Regions from separate parts of the Blautia sp. AF34-10 genome, predicted to be linked through region 2. Evidence: a T-box and tRNA genes for the amino acid it is inferred to sense, from the RefSeq annotation. Region 2 holds a T-box; the other regions hold tRNA genes.
What was found. A T-box is a leader RNA that pairs with one kind of tRNA and senses whether it is charged. The one in region 2 lies ahead of DWZ60_RS03470 (proline--tRNA ligase), so its partner is inferred to be a tRNA-Pro.

Region 1 (3,279 bases), on a different contig from region 2:
CAGATTCAGGCAGATCTGGAAGATGCAAAAGCAAAAGAAGAAGAGCAGTACGAAGCGATGAAGCTCCGTATCCAGTATATGTATGAAAATTCTTCCGGAAACGGATACATGGCAATGCTCTTTTCTTCCAAAAGCATTTCAGAGCTGATCAGCCGGGCAGAATACATACAGAAAATTTCCGATTTCGACCGCGATCTTATGCAGGAGTATGAAGACACGGTAGACCAGGTAAAAGAAAAAGAAACACAGGTGCAGGAAGAGCAGGCAGCGATCGTAGAACTGCAGCAGCAGAGCAGCGATCAGCAGGAAGCCATCCAGGAGCTGTACGCAGCAGCTTATCAGGAACTCCGTACCTACTCCGCAGAGCTGGACGATGCAAAATCCAGCGAGAGTGCACTGGTAGATGAAATCAACAGCAAAGCAGATGCAATCAACGACCTGATCCGTCAGGCGAAAGAAGAGGAGATTGCAGCGCAGAAGAAAGCAGAAGAGGAAGCAGCCGCAGCAGCCGCCGCACAGCAGGCTGCCGCAGAAGCTGAGGCTGAGGCCGCCAGAAAACAGGCAGCCGAGGCCGCAAGAGTCGCAGCCGCAGAAGCAGCAAATGCCGCAGCGAAAGCAGATACCGATACAAGCAGCAGCTCCGGAAGCAGTTCTTCGGACAGCAGCGCATCCTCCACGACAACGGGGAGTCCATCCGCGTCAGATACTTCCAGCAGCTCCTCCAGCGGAACATACCTTGGAAGATTTAAACTGACAGGCTATTGCTCCTGTTCCATCTGTACCGGACAGTGGTCCGGCGGATCCACCGCGAGCGGAACCACACCGACCGCAGGAAGAACGATCGCCATGGGCGGTGTACCATTCGGAACGAAACTGATGATCAACGGCCAGGTTTACACGGTAGAAGACCGCGGAACCGCTTACGGCCACGTAGACATCTTCTGCAGCAGCCATTCCGAGGCGCTGAGCTTCGGCGTGCAGTATGCAGATGTATATCAGCTGAGCTGAGAAACAAAGATAAGAGATATGCCGGAACAGAACTTCCGGCATATCTCTTTTTTGACTTTCTCAGAAACTGTCATTCTAAAATAACACCAAAAAGGCCGCAAACCTGTGTAAAATGTACCTTTTGAAGCAATAATAAAAAAAATTAAAAAAATTTCAAAAAAGGTGTTGACATTCCTATAGACATCATATATAATAGCTATTGTTGACGGACGAGAGTTCAGAAAACAAATAAAATCGAAGCGTGGCTCAGTTTGGTAGAGCGCTGCGTTCGGGACGCAGAGGTCGTGGGTTCGAATCCCGTCGCTTCGACTGGAATGAAAATGCCGAAAGCCTTGACAATCAAGAGCTTCGGCATTTTTTCGTATGTCAGAAAGAGAATAGGAAACAGTACACGAGGAGGAAATTTTTGTGAAAGCATTATTTTTTGATATTGATGGAACGTTACTGAGTGAGATTACAAAAGAAATTCCGCAGAGCGCGCTCGATGCATTGAAAAAGACAGCGGAAAAAGGAAATCTTACGTTTATTAATACCGGCCGCACCTGGTCGGAGCTGCCCGAGGAGCTGAAAAAGCTTCCGTTTTCCGGATTTCTGTGCGGCTGCGGGACCTATCTGCGCCGGGACGGCGAAATCCTGATGCATCAGACGATTCCGAAAAAGCGCTGTGAGGAAATCCCGGTTATTTTAAAGGAGTGCAGGATCGGCATGATTCTGGAGGGAACGGATAATGTTTATTTTTCGTCGGAGGTATCCCGTTTTCGGGAGGTCGAGCAGACCCGTGCCTATTTCGCTGCTGTCGGAATCGGACTCGCGGAGACAGCGGAGACAAAAGGAATCATTTACGATAAATTTTGTATCGTAACCGATGCACAGTCTGATATAGAACGTATGTACCGTGAATTTGAGCAGGAGTTTGATATCATGGATCGCCGCGGCGGTGTATACGAAATCGTTCCGCACGGCTGCAGCAAAGGAACAGCTGTGGACTATGCGCTGAAACAGTTTCAGCTGGAGAAAGAAGATGCATACGTATTTGGCGACAGCAGCAACGACCTTACCATGTTCCGGTGCGGCGCACACACCATTGCGCTTGGAAAACATGATGAGATTCTGGATCCGTACACAGAGTACGTAACCGATACCGTCGAGCGGGACGGCGTGGCAAAGGCGATGGAGCATTACGGATTGATCTGACAGAAAAAAAGAAAGCGAAGGGGCGCATTTGAAAAGAAATTTTCAGGTGCGCCCCTTTGGTTGCAATTTTCTGAAAAAGGAAACAAGAAAAGCAGCGTCTGAAAAGGTATGTGCATTGCAAAGTAAAAAATTTCATGGTAATATAAAAATGAGTTTTTATGTATATTTGTAATGATACCAGGAGGTGAGCGTTCAGAAGTTCCATGGAAACAGAAAAAAATCAGATAAATAAAAAAAGCCTCAGATACCGTTTTACAGCAGGAACGATCGGAGTAAGTGTCTGGCAGCAGGAATGAATGCTCACTTGGCAAAGCTATAAAAATTGAAAACATAAAGAGAATTTTGTGTGAATATTGTGTGTAGTGGCTGCAACTTCTCAAATCCGTATACCTGTTTTTCACGTTTTGTAGGATATTATAACGTAAATGTAAAACTGGCAGGGACAGGTTCTCTGTATACAGATAAAAGCAGGATAATGAAGTATAAAACAGAGAGAGGATTTTTATAAAATGGAAAAGTATGAAGACAAAATATATTCTTTAGGTGAGGCTGTAACGGGACAGACACAGGCTATGTCACAGGCCGTACAGAAAACACTGGAAAATAATGGCGGGGTAGGTATAATGACAGGATCTTATGACCAAAACCTGTCTATTTTGTCTGTGAATAATCTGCTGTTGCATAGTACAGGATATACATTCGATACTTTCATGGAACAGACAAAAGGCTCATTGAGAAACTTCTTTTATGACGAGGAAGATAGACTGGAGCGAGACCGTTTTTTGCAGCTTCACGGAACAGGGGAAGCACAGATCCTTACAGCAGACGGTACAGTGAAAAATGTACGGCTTTGTAAAGAGGATGCGACAGATGAGGCGGGCAGACAGATCTGGGTTATGTCCGTACAGGTCAACTGGGATCATGTAAATTTGACACTGCTCAATGAGGCTATCTATTCCGGTTTCTGGTATTTTGACTGTGACGAAAACAGTGAGATTGTGAATGCAAACTGGAGTCATGAATTCCGAAAAATGCTTGGCTATCATGACACTCTGGACTTTCCGAATAAATTGGAAT
Region 2 (3,279 bases):
ATAAACATGATTATATCGTGAATTGCTTCGGGGTGCAAGCCGGAACCGGAGGAACGCAAAACTCCACGTTGACGAAATGCGGAAATAAGGCGTAAAATAAAGAAAAATATATATCCACAGGGGGATTTTTATTATGGCATTTATTCAGGTAAGCTTCATGTCAAAAACTTTAATGCGCACCGTACCGCTGCAGGTTATTCTGCCGGTCGACAAATTTACCTTTGGGCAGCCGGAGCGCGAGGAAAAACCGTTTAAAACGCTGTATTTGCTGCATGGCATTTTTGGGAATGAGACAGACTGGGTTCATGGAACCAGAATCCAAAGATGGGCAGAGGAGAAAAACCTTGCCGTTGTCATGCCGGCCGGCGAGAATGCGTTTTATGTGGATCAGCCGTCCATCGGTGCCATGCACGGACAGTTTATCGGAGAAGAACTGGTTGAGATTACAAGAAAAATGTTTCCGCTGTCCAGAAAAAGAGAAGACACCTTTATCGGAGGCCTTTCCATGGGTGGTTTTGGCGCACTCAGAAATGGCCTGAAATATCACGATACCTTCGGGGCTGTGATCTGCCTGTCCGGTGCACTTCATGTGCTGGAAAATCCGGAAGAGAGCAGAGCGGACAGCTTTGCACATGAAGAAGGTTATTTCGGAAATCTGGTCGAAGCAGCAAAGAGTGACAAAAACCCGGCTGTTCTTATCGAGCAGTTAAAGGAAGCACGGAAAAAAGATCCGTCTGTCAATGTGCCGACCGTATTCCAGGCGTGCGGAACAGAGGACGGACTTCTGGAAGTAAACCGTCTCTACCATAAACGGATGGAAGAGAGCGGCATGGACATTGTCTACTATGAGAGCAAGGGTGGCCATGAATGGGATTTCTGGGATGAGTGGATCAAAAAGGCACTGGACTGGCTGCCACTTGAGGAAAAGACGGAAGGTCTGAACAGCGGAAACGTAAATGTTTAAAGGAAAAAGGGAGACAGGCAATGCCAGAAACGAGAAATGACGAATTGTACCGTGCGTTAAAACACAACGGTTACCCGGACGACTTCTGCCGGGAAATTGCATACCGCCAGATGAACACCGATTTTACCGCCACGCGGATGCTCGGCTATCTCTACCGCGTCACAAGCCCGCGCGCCGAGGACGTTGTCGATGAGATGCTGGCTATCCTGAGTGACCGCAAAGCATGGATTGAGAAAAAACAGTCTGAGGAAGCCCAGGCGGCAATCAGCAGAATGTATCGGGAAGGCCTGTAACCTGGGCGGGCGTTTATGCAGAAAAAGCAGAAGGAACGGGCTTGCATTCTTTTCCGGTTTCTGCTACAATCAGTGCAGTGAAAAAGCGACGAAAAGAAACAGTAGCGACAGAGCGCATTCAGAGAGAAAGCGGCAGGTGAAAGCTTTTTGCAGAATCTATCGTGAACCGGTCTTGGAGCTGTGCACCGAAGAGAAGAAAATCCATCAGGAAAAATTTATTTCGTAGGCTGCACCGGGATCTCCCGTTACAGAGAAGGTACAGAGAGCAGAGATCACGCGTATTACAAAATACAAAAATCGTGGGGTACAAATGCTTTGTGTCAGAGTGCAGGAGTTTTCCTGAATTTAGGTGGTACCGCGGATAAAAAAATTCGCCCTAAACTGCAGCTTGCGGTTTAGGGCTTTTTTCTGTTTGAAAACGAAGCATCTAACTCGTTACTTCAGTGATGAGTTAGATGCGTAAAATGTTGTATAAAAGCTTAAAATCGGACAGGCTGGAATGTTCTCGCGTCTGGAAGATTTCAGATGTTGAAAACCCAAAGAATAAGGAGGAAATCAGAAAATGAAACTTGAAAAATTAGTAGGAGAGCGCTTCAAAGAAAGACCTGCTGACTGTGTCATCGACAGCCATGCTATTATGGTAAAAGGCGGATACATCAAATATATGGCAAACGGAATCTATTCTTCCTATCTGCCGCTGCGCCGCATTGTGCGCAAAATCGAGCAGATCCTGCGCGAGGAGATGGACAAAATCGACGGCCAGGAGGTGCAGTTTCCGGTTGTCATGCCTGCTTCTCTGTGGGATGAGTCCGGCCGTTACGATAGCATCGGCGATGAGCTGCTGCGCTTCACCGACCGCAACAATGCCAAAATGGTACTCGGCATGACCCACGAGGAGGCAGCCGTACACCTTGTACGCGAGTATGCACAGAGCTACACCAAATATCCGTTTATGATCTATCAGATCCAGACAAAATTCCGTGATGAGGCCCGTCCGAGAGCCGGACTGATCCGTGTGCGTGAGTTTACGATGAAGGATGCTTACTCCTTCCATACCAGCCAGGAAGATCTGGAGCAGTATTACGAGAAATGCCACGCAGCATACGAGCGCATCTTCGAGCGTGTCGGCGTGCCGGAGGTGGTATCTGTCAAATCCGATTCCGGTATGATGGGCGGAAATATCTCCCACGAGTTCATGCTTCTGACTCCGGTCGGAGAGGATTCCATCGTTCTGTGTGATTCCTGCGATTACAGAGCCAACATGGAGGCAGCTGAGAACATTTCCGACATCGCAAGAGATGCAGAATCCGCTGCACTCGAAAAGGTTTATACACCGAACGTCCACACCATTGAAGACGTCTGCAATTTCTTCGGAGACGAGACAAAGAACTCCTGCAAAGCCGTTGTTTATCAGCAGAATGTTGATGATAAATACGTTGTCCTTTTCATCCGCGGCGATCTCGAAGTCAACGAGACGAAGCTGGTCAACTTCCTCGGCGAGCAGGTTCACGCAGCCGTGATCACCGAAGAATGCGGACTGAACGCAGGCTATATCGGACCTGTGAACCTGAAGGTGAACGGAGATGCCGTTGTTCTCTACGATAAATCCCTCGAGGGAAGAAATAACCTTTCCTGCGGAGCCAACGAGGCAGAGCATCATTACAAAGGACTCGACATGGAGCGCGACGTTCCGAATGCCGAGTATCACGATTTTGCAAAAATCCAGGAGGGCGGCATCTGCCCGAAATGCGGCAAAAAGACCGTGAAGATCTCCAGAGGTATCGAGGTCGGAAATATCTTCCAGCTTGGAACCAAATATACAAAATCCATGAATATGACCTATGTCGATGCAAACGGCGAGAGCAAGACCCCGATCATGGGATGCTACGGTATCGGTGTCGGCCGTCTGGCAGCATCGGTCTGCGAGGCACATCACGATGAGTACGGCCCGATCTGGCCGAAAGCTATCGCTCCGTGGCAGGTACACCTCTGTGCAGTCCGCGTCGATGACGAGGAAGTCAG
Region 3 (3,279 bases), on a different contig from region 2:
TGCTTTCTCGATGCTGTCTTTTTTTGCCCAGTCCATGCACGGAACCGGCGGCATATAGTACTGTTTCTGATACTTCTTTACATTCATCATGATTTTCTCCTCTCAGAAAGTGAAATATAATTTATTCTGCCGACATAAATTCGGGATGAAAGCATAAAAAAATCTCTCATCTTCTGTGTCGGCTTCTGACACAAGAGACGAAAGACTTGCTATCTTACGCGGTACCACTCCTGTTTTACAGAGATTTTCTCTGTACACTCTGCGGATACGGATGAAACATCTGCATATCCTGCCCTTCTAACGGTGGGTTTCCGTCTGCACCTACTCTTTTTATTCTAAATTTGGGAGCAGCGGCTCTGAGGTCAGTTCCACGGAATTCGTCTGCTGTTTCGCATCACCCAACAGCTTTCTGGATTCGGAAGCTCCATGTAGTATTCCTCTTCTTTGCCTTTTTCCTAACTTGGCTCTTATGTTACCATTTTTCTCCATCTCTGTCAAGCGCAAAACGCAGGATTCCGTAAAAATACACCCGCCGGAAAGGAGGCTCCGGCGAGTGCTCTAACGCATGATTTCGTTGTTTTATTTGTTGTACTCTTCTAGGTATTTCTGGTAATCCTCTACCTGTTTTCCGTGGTAGTGTTTTTCTACATGGCATTTATGCACGAATTTGAATCATCGCAAAAAGGGAGCCGGAAACGCCCCGGCAGACGGTTTTTCTTCTCGTCCGCCGGGGCGTCCCTAGCTTTCTTTCTTTGTTCACTTTTTCCTGTTTTTTCTATTTCTTTCTATCCCTGACGCTTGCACGAGGAACGGCGCACCACAACCTCCCCCGAAACGAGAATCCGCTCTTTCGGCGCTTCCGGGTGCTCCTCCCGCCATAAAAATTCATGCACCATACGGCGGCCAAGCCACTTCGTATCGACATGAACGGTTGAGAAGAACGGATACAGCATCCGGTCCTCATCATCATCAAATCCGGTCAGTGCCACATCCTCCGGCACGCGCACGCCGATTTTCCGGAAGGATTCTGTCAGTCTTTTGGCGATCATATCGTTGCCGCAGACAATCGCTTCCGGCAGTGTATCGTAGCTCGCCACAATCTTGTCAAAATTTTCCGGGTAATAAAAATGATCGCTCTCCATATTGGGGCGCACAAGCTCCTCCTCGAGCGGAATGCCCGCCTGTTCCATCGCTGCAAGGAAACCGACATACCGGTCATGCATCGACTCATACGTGCTGCTGTGCTCACTTAGGAAACCGATCCGCGTCATGCCCTGCCCGATCAGATGGGACGTCAGAAGACTCACCGGTTGCACACCGTCCACACGCACGATATCGCCCATCGGCCGCTGTTCGATACCGCAGTAATGGTCGAGCTGAAAAATGCGGTATCCCAGATTTACCAGTTTCTGCATATATTCCAGCGGCAGCATTTTAATGCAGAAGATCGCATCGATATTTTCATTCAGGCCGAGCGGCAGAATGCCGTTCTCCTCCTCCCGCTCCGTCACGACCGCAACGCGCGTCTGACAGTTATTGAGGCTCGCCTCCTCGGAGATGCCGCTCACGACACGGTCCCAATAAACAGCGGCATCCCGCGTACGCAGAACCATAATATTGTAATGCTTCTCCTGCGGTGCCCGAACTTCTTCCACATATACATTTTCGCCCAGATAGCCATTTCTTTTCGCCATCCGAAGAACTCTCTCCCGCGTCACCGGAGCTACCTTCGGATCATCCTTTAATGCCATGGCAACCGTATTCCGGGACAATCCCAGCTCCTTTGCCATACTCTGTATCGTTACTTTCCCCATAACTTCCTCCCTGTTTTTTCTGCGCAATTCATTTTTCTTCCGCACACGTCTTTGTCTGTAAGAAAAAAAGTGCCGTAAAACGACACTCTTACCGATCGGGGCAACAGGATTTGAACCTGCGACCTCACGGCCCCCAGCCGTGCGCGCTACCAAGCTACGCCATACCCCGTAATCATGTTTTCATTATACCAGCGAACTTCTGAAAAATCAATGTTATTTTTCCCTCTCCCGTTTCATTACATTCATTTCTTTATTTCGTGTCATATTCTCTTTTATTTTACTATATTGTCACTTTTTCTTTCTGAATATGTAATTTTTCGACGTTTTCCACGTATCATAAGTGAAAGGGGAAAATCGTATGCCATACAAACTTTCACCTCTGGCATGCCCGTCTGCAAAGACTATGTAAAAACTGAATAAAAGGAGACATCGTAATGGAAACTGAAATTTACTTTCTACTACACTCTTTAGGAATTGGTGCAAAATACCGCGGATTTCGCTATCTCGCCTATGGTATCGCTTTATGCATGGAAGACGAAGATTATCTCCTTCGGGTCAGCAAAACGCTGTACCCAAAGATCGCGCAAACGTTTCAGGTATCGTCCTCCTGCGTCGAACGAGACATCCGCACCGCTATTTCCGTCTGCTGGACCCGCGGAAACCGTGATCTGCTCTTTTCGCTTTCTGTGCATCCGGTTCTGACAAAACCGACCAATTCCGAATTTTTTGATATTTTAAGTTCTTATATCAAATACTACCGTGCTTTTCCTGCCTGTCGTCAGGAGGCATAAAAAAAACGAATACAGAAAAGATAACACTTCCGCGCCCTATCATATTGGGGGATATGCATGGCGCGGAAGTGTTTTTTCTATGATAAAACGATAGAACGAAAAAAGGAGACTGCCCGCAAAGGCAGCCTCCCGATATGGATCATTTGACAGCAAACCGATTAGTTGTTGATCAGTTTGTCCTCGTTGCTCCAGCTGTACAGTTTTCTGACTTCTTCTCCGACTTTCTCTGACGGATGCTCTGCAGCTTTTCTTCTCATTGCACGGAAGTGAGCCTGTCCGCCTGCTGGGGACATATCCAGAAGGAAGTCTTTTGCGAAAGTACCATCCTGGATATCGGAAAGGATCTTCTTCATGGTCTTCTTGGTTTCTTCTGTGATGATCTTCGGTCCGGTGATGTAATCGCCGTACTCGGCTGTGTTGGAGATGGAGTATCTCATTCCGGAGAATCCCGACTGATAGATCAGGTCTACGATCAGTTTCATCTCATGGATGCACTCGAAGTATGCGTTTCTTGGGTCGTATCCAGCCTCGCACAGAGTCTCAAATCCAGCCTGCATCAGGGCGCATACACCGCCGCAGAGAACTGCCTGCTCACCGAACAGGTCTGTTTCGGTCTCAGTTCTGAGGTTGTCTCCAGAAGACCAGCTCTTGCTCCGCCGATTCCAAGGCCGTAA

Region 1: it has a tRNA-Pro gene. The T-box ahead of DWZ60_RS03470 (proline--tRNA ligase) is inferred to sense a tRNA for this amino acid. The anticodon was not compared.
Region 3: it has a tRNA-Pro gene. The T-box ahead of DWZ60_RS03470 (proline--tRNA ligase) is inferred to sense a tRNA for this amino acid. The anticodon was not compared.

The regions. Positions count from the first base shown of each region.
Region 1 covers NZ_QUED01000020.1:34,100-37,378, reverse strand. Annotated here, with positions in the region: gene DWZ60_RS12270 (PcsB-like coiled-coil domain-containing protein) at 1-1,008, shown strand, start outside; tRNA gene DWZ60_RS12265 (tRNA-Pro) at 1,244-1,317, shown strand; gene DWZ60_RS12260 (Cof-type HAD-IIB family hydrolase) at 1,417-2,202, shown strand; gene DWZ60_RS12255 (response regulator) at 2,712-3,279, shown strand, end outside.
Region 2 covers NZ_QUED01000004.1:40,636-43,914, reverse strand. Annotated here, with positions in the region: gene DWZ60_RS03480 (alpha/beta hydrolase) at 134-964, shown strand; gene DWZ60_RS03475 (hypothetical protein) at 985-1,257, shown strand; T-box leader at 1,337-1,639, shown strand; gene DWZ60_RS03470 (proline--tRNA ligase) at 1,820-3,279, shown strand, end outside.
Region 3 covers NZ_QUED01000012.1:40,351-43,629, forward strand. Annotated here, with positions in the region: partial or broken gene DWZ60_RS20755 (2-isopropylmalate synthase) at 1-90, opposite strand, end outside; T-box leader at 191-454, opposite strand; gene DWZ60_RS09045 (LacI family DNA-binding transcriptional regulator) at 786-1,814, opposite strand; tRNA gene DWZ60_RS09050 (tRNA-Pro) at 1,910-1,983, opposite strand; gene DWZ60_RS09055 (sporulation initiation factor Spo0A C-terminal domain-containing protein) at 2,249-2,605, shown strand; partial or broken gene ilvC (ketol-acid reductoisomerase) at 2,764-3,279, opposite strand, start outside.